Regions from separate parts of the Weeksella sp. HMSC059D05 genome, predicted to be linked through region 2. Evidence: riboswitches for the same ligand, from Rfam matches in the RefSeq annotation. Region 2 holds a riboswitch; the other holds the start of a gene.
What was found. A riboswitch is a leader RNA that binds a small molecule or an ion and turns the genes downstream of it on or off. The one in region 2 is predicted to bind cobalamin.
Positions count from the first base shown of each region.

Region 1: another riboswitch for cobalamin. It lies ahead of HMPREF2660_RS06465 (acyl-CoA thioesterase); the one in region 2 lies ahead of HMPREF2660_RS07415 (TonB-dependent receptor).

Region 1 covers NZ_KV798544.1:18,716-22,102, reverse strand. Annotated here, with positions in the region: gene HMPREF2660_RS06475 (ferritin) at 1-217, opposite strand, end outside; gene HMPREF2660_RS06470 (TIGR02117 family protein) at 339-1,013, opposite strand; adenosylcobalamin (AdoCbl) riboswitch at 1,138-1,217, shown strand; gene HMPREF2660_RS06465 (acyl-CoA thioesterase) at 1,521-1,931, shown strand; gene hemL (glutamate-1-semialdehyde 2,1-aminomutase) at 2,001-3,281, opposite strand; gene HMPREF2660_RS06455 (glucosaminidase domain-containing protein) at 3,359-3,387, opposite strand, start outside.
Region 2 covers NZ_KV798546.1:133,319-136,705, forward strand. Annotated here, with positions in the region: gene HMPREF2660_RS07405 (MFS transporter) at 1-8, opposite strand, end outside; gene lipB (lipoyl(octanoyl) transferase LipB) at 119-832, opposite strand; cobalamin riboswitch at 1,098-1,289, shown strand; gene HMPREF2660_RS07415 (TonB-dependent receptor) at 1,394-3,387, shown strand, end outside.

The DNA.
Region 1 (3,387 bases), on a different contig from region 2:
TTACAGTTCCTCCTCTTTCTTGTATATATTCTATAATTTTTGCCATATGAACTCGTTCTTCTTGCGAATGTTTCATCATAAAATCTTTTATGCCATCTAGCTTTTGTTCATCTGCCCAACAAGCCAACATTAGATACATTTGAGATGAAAAAGCCTCTGTGGTTACTTGATTGTTTAGTGCTTTTTCTATTGTTTTTGATAATCTGTTTGTTTGCATTATTTCTGTATTTTATATGTATTGCTATATCCAAAAGTTGTGCCTTTTAGTGGTTTTTAGAAAGTATTTTCTGAGGTGCTCATGAATAATAACAACTTTGTTTACACTATGAGGAATATTTTTATGGATATTGACTCATTAAACCATCATCAAAAGCAGCCCAAAACGAAGCTTTTAATCCAGCTTTTTTTAGTACGTTATTGGTCCATGTATTACAAGTATAGAAAATACTATATTTACCATTGGCTTCATAGAAAGCATCATCTTCGCCATATTGTGCATTTGTCTCGATGTATATAGGATGATTATTTTGCCAGATTATTGTTTCTTTTATCGAGTTGATAATGGATTGGTATTGTGCATCAGAAACCCATATAGCCCGTGTTAATTCATCTTCTTTCATGTCTTTATAATAAGTAACATGCAATGCAGCTTCACCCAAACCGGTAGCTGCTACAAAAGCTGTTGATGGTTTCAGGTCCTTCCATTCTGGGGTATCTAGGTAAAATCCTTTATCTCCCCATCCAATTCCAACATATTCGAAATGCGTATCTTTTCCTTTTGTATCTGTATAGGGGAATAATTTTGCCCAATTGATTTGAGAAGTTTCTACCGGAAGCACAAAATCTGTATGTACCTTGTTCGATCGAATGAATATTAGTTTTGTGGGCTTATCGGTTTCCTTTGGTAAAACAGTTTTTCTAGAGAGAATATATTCTGTAGCCAAATAAAGGAAAGTAATTCCTGCCAAAAATGCAATAAAAACTAAACCAAAACGATGAAGTTTTCTTATCATAAAAATAATTTTTATAAAAAAATAAAGAAGCATATAGGTCAATATCAATTACATTGCCAAGAATAAGGAAAAATATTCAGGTTTGTTTTGGTACGATGAGAAGATTAATTGTATTTTTGCCCAGCTTAAAATGGAATCAGGTGGGAATCCTGAACTGTCGCGCAACTGTGATGAATTTTTCTTCTAAGTCAGGTCTTTTTTAAGTATTAAATGCTATCGCGATTGAGGCTAAACCTTCATTCATCGAAGCATGATAGGGTGTTAATAATCAATACTATGCAAAAATTTTATATTCGTTTTATTTCTTTTGTTTCTTTTCGGATATCCGTTTGGGATAAAGTTTTTGTAGATTAAATCCTACATAATTCATTAGAAAAAATTAAACATATGATAACCAAAGAAGAATACCTACAAGCAAAAGAATCTTTGCAAGAAGGGAAGATTACGCAAGATGTTTTTTTGTTGATCGAACAAAAGTATGAACAAGATAAGCAACGTAAAAATAAAATAACATCTGAAGAATGGTCAAAAGATGATGCCTTACAAAAGAGAGTAAAAAATGCTGAAACCGTTGTCTACAAAGCTGTTTTCCCTGGAGACACCAATCACCACAACACTATGTTTGGTGGGACAGTCTTAAGTTATATGGATGAAGTAGCTTTCCTTACGGCAACTCGTTTTAGTAGAAAACCTATCGTTACGGTTTCAAGTGATAAAATAAATTTCGAACATTCTATACCGAGTGGTACAATCGTAAAAGTGGTTGGTAAAGTTGCCGAAATAGGGAGGACCAGTATGAAGGTTTTTATAGAAGTTTTTATTGAGAGTATGTATAGAGAAGGCTCTGAGTTGGCCATAACAGGCACCTTTACTTTGGTTGCCATTAACGAAAACAAGCGTCCTGTAGCTATTATATAAGTTAAATTGATAAAGAAAAAAATCGTTCCGGTATTGAAACGATTTTTTTATTGCAACATTTAGTATTTCTTACATAGAAAAAGACCGCACAGCTTCCAGTGTTTTGTCTATCTCTGGTTGCTTTATTGCGTCGGAAATAAACCATGTTTCATACCCAGAAGGTGCAATATAAACCCCGTTTTCTAACATATGATGAAAGAATTTATTGAAGAGGGTATGATTTGCTTTTTGTGCTGTATCAAAATCATTTACTTTGTGTTCTGCAAAGAAAACAGACATCATAGAGCCTAATTGGTTTACCTGATGAGCAATGCCTTTTTCGGTAAGAATTGCTTTTATTTCTTTGGTTAATGTTTCGGTTGCAAGATCGATTCGTTTATACAAATCCAAATCATCTTTCAGAAGGTTGAGTGTCGTAAAACCAGCGCGCATTGCAATTGGATTTCCACTCAAGGTTCCGGCCTGATAGACTGGGCCATTGGGTGCAAGAAAGTCCATAATTTCTTTGCGTGCAGCGAAAGCTCCTACCGGAAATCCACCTCCAATTACTTTACCAAAAGTAACAATATCTGCATCAATCCCTAATCTTTTTTGTGCTCCAGCAATGTCAAGACGGAAACCTGTCATTACTTCGTCAAAAATCAATAAAGTTTTATTTTTTTCGCACAAAGATTTCAGTCCTTTTAAGAATTCTGGATCGGGTAGAATACAGCCCATATTGCCTGCAACTGGCTCGATGATAATAGCAGCAATGTGGTCTTTATTTTCCTCGAATATTTGTTCTACTGATGCCAAGTTGTTGTACTTTGCTAATAAGGTGTCTTTGGCTGTTCCTTGTGTAACACCTGGTGAATTCGGATTGCCAAAAGTTATTGCTCCGGAACCAGCTTTGATGAGAAAAGAATCCGAATGCCCATGATAACAACCCTCAAATTTGATGATTTTATCTCGGTTGGTATAGCCTCTTGCTAAACGAATCGCAGACATACACGCTTCTGTACCAGAATTTACCATTCTGATTTGGTCTATATTCGGAACTAAACTAATAATCAATCGAGCGATTTCGGTTTCTAGCTCTGTTGGTGTCCCAAAAGAAAAACCAGATTTCAATTGCTCTGTTGTAGCGGCAAGAACTTTTGGGTGTGTATGCCCCAAAATCATTGGTCCCCACGAATTGATATAGTCTATATAACTTCTGTTATCTTCATCGGTGAGATAGGCACCCTTAGCTTTTTTGATGAAGAGAGGTGTTCCACCAACCGATTTAAAAGCCCTTACAGGAGAGTTTACTCCACCCGGGATATAATTTTGTGCTTCTTTGAATAAAGCGCTACTTCTTTGATAAATCATATGTATATTTTTTGTAAACAAATTTCGTGAATATAAAGCATAAAAAAAACCTCCCAAAAAAAAGGAAGGTTGGTCGTCTATGCTTTAATTCTTTTTTTCAGACTTA
Region 2 (3,387 bases):
TTACTCATGTGCTTTTTATTATAAGGATAAAAACCAAACCCTAAATGAAATATTCTGTGCTTAGCTTTCTAAATGTAACTAGAAAATGACAATTTGTAAAATACAATCTTCTTTTCTTTTATTTTAATTCAATATCAAACACCTCAATGAACTGATTTCGAACAACTTCTTTTACCTCTTCCATATCCAGTATTCGGTTGAGTTCTTGTTCTAGTGATGCCACTGCTTTGTCTTTTATTCCGCACGGGATAATGTATTCGAAATAACGCAAATCGGTGTTCACATTCAGAGCAAAACCGTGCATCGTAACCCATCGAGAAGCTTTCACACCCATTGCACAAATTTTTCTTGCATAAGGTTTTCCTACATCCAACCAAACGCCTGTCTCACCTTTCGATCGTTCTCCGTGTAAACCATAATGCGCCAATGTTTGTATGATAACTTGCTCTAAATTACGCATATACAAATGTATATCTGGTTTGAATTGATCCAAATCGAATATTGGATAGCCAACCAATTGCTCTGGGCCATGATAGGTAATATCACCGCCTCGATTGGTCCTTACAAATGTCGCATGTATATGTTGTAATTGATCTTGATTGGCCAACATATTTTCTATATGTCCACTTTTTCCTAACGTGTAAACATGCGGATGTTCGACAAATAACAAGTGATTTTTTGGGGTTTTGAATTCTGTTTTCCCTTCCTTTTCTTGTGCTCGATTGTATTGCTTGACACCAACACTTTCGGCTAATAAGGCTTCTTGAAGATCCCAAACTTCTTGATAATCCCTATCTTTTCCTAAATCTTGAAAATATACCGTTTTTTTCATGCTCAAATTGTATTGTAGAGTCTGCAAATAAAAATAATCTACAACACGCAAAACTACAATAAAATAAAGACTTCTTACTGATGTAATTTTGGTAGAATGAAATCTATTTCGATTTTATACTATCTAACAACTGCATATTGCATAAATATAAGAAGATTTTCACCTTATATATTGTTCGACAGCTACAAATCAATAGCACTAACAAATAACGTTAACGGTGAAAAATCTAGTATTTTGCGCTAAAAAAGTATACAAAATAATTTTGTACATTTGAGAAAAATTTGGTGCGAATAGAAATATTCGGTAACAGGGAATCAGGTGTAAATCCTGAACAGACCCGCTGCTGTAAGCTCCACAAAAACTTTTCTTAGAGCCAATATTCACTGTAGTATACTATGGGAAGAATTACTAAGAAATGGAGTAAGTCAGAAGACCTACCAAATACAATAGTACAATAGTTAATAGCTTTCGGGGACTAAAGCGTGAAGAACATTTTGATTAGGATAGTATATATTATCCCGACTACTTCATATTATTCTCGTGAGCGCATTATGGAGCTAGATGAGAAATTTCTATAGAAAAATACTATATTTAGTGGCTTTCCTACCCTTCTTTTCTTGGCTTTTTGCACAAGAAAACGATACAGTTGTACAGCTAAAACATGTCAACATACAAGCGTACCCATACAAAGAAGTTTCGCCAGCACAAATTCTCAAAGGAGAAGAATTACAACAACTTAATAGTCATAATGTTGCCGATGCACTACGTTATTTTTCTGGGGTACAAATCAAAGATTATGGTGGAATCGGTGGGCTAAAAACCGTCAATATTCGTAGCATGGGGTCACAACATGTTGGTGTTTTTTACGATGGGATACAACTAGGGAATGCACAAAACGGTACCGTAGATTTAGGTCGATTTTCATTGGATGATATGGAAATGATTTCTTTATACAATGGCCAAAAAAGTCAAATCTTTCAATCGGCAAAAGATTTTGGATCTGCAGGCTCTATTTACCTCAACACCAAAAAACCAACATTTATTGCTAATAAAAAAACCAACCTAAAAGTAGGGTATAAATTAGGAAGCATTCAATTGATAAACCCATCAATTCGGATAGAACATAAAATATCTCCTACACTATCAGCTGCTTTGAGTAGCGAATTGATTAAATCGAACGGAATTTATTCTTTTCGTTATCGTAGAACCGATCAACAAGGAAATCTTTTATGGTCTGAAAAATGGAAACGCCGTGATGCAAGCATCGAAGCAAAACGACTAGAGGCAACTGTTTTCGGGAAAGTAGAAAATGGTTTGTGGGATCTAAAATCCTATAATTATCTTTCTGATCGAGAAATCCCAGGAGCGGTGGTCAAAGGACATGATGAAATTCTTACAGGTCCAACCCTTACCGATCGAAACCATTATATACAAGGGAACTTCCAAAAGAAATGGACAGGATTTGAGACTCATTTTCGTGGAAAGTTCGCTTACGATTACACCCATTATGTAACGCGAGATACTACACGATTGATGCTAGACAACACCTATGTGCAACGAGAAATATATGCATCAACGAGTAATTTATACCGAATAAACCCACAATGGGATATAAGTTTTGCCTACGATTTTCAGTACAACACTTTATCGGCCAATTTGCGTGACTTCTCCTATCCTACCCGATATTCTAATTTATTTGCTTTGGCAACAGCCTATCAAAACAAGCACCTCAAAGCACAAGCAAGTTTATTGGGGACTTTTGTTCAAGAGAGCGTGAAAAAAAATGCTGCCGCACCGGATAAAAACATTTGGACACCTGCTTTATTTCTTAGTTATCAACCATTTCTAGATAAAGACTTTCATTTGAGAGCTTTTTATAAAAAAATATTCAGGATGCCAACCTTCAACGATTTGTATTATACCGAAATCGGCTATACACTTCTCAAACCCGAATATACTACGCAATACAATCTAGGATTGGCTTACAACTTATCAACAAGTTCTGGTTGGATGAAAAACCTATCGACCAAACTAGACGTTTATTACAATGAGGTGAAAGATAAAATAGTAGCAATGCCTGGCAACAACAATTTCCGTTGGATGATGGTTAATTTAGGAGAGGTGAGAATTAAAGGTTTAGACGCTAATGTAAAAACCGACTTCAGGTTCCGTGCTGTAGATGTTTCTACTTTACTTACATACACTTTTCAGAAAGCGCAAGATTATACATATGAGACCGACCTCAATGGCAATTCGTACCCAAGTGCCTTGTACAAGGATCAGATTCCATACACACCCAAACATTCTGGCTCTGCAGTAGTTAGTTCCGCTTACCAAAATTGGCGTTTGAATTATAGTTTTATCTATGTCGGAAAACGATATAACTCGCTACGCAACAATATCAAGATTAATGAAGTAAACCCCTGGTTTACACATGATATATCAGTCCAGAAAGATTTTAAAATAAACAATTATCAACTACGGTTAATGGTCGAGGTACAAAATTTACTCAATCAACAATACGAAGTGGTTATATATTACCCAATGCCAGGCAC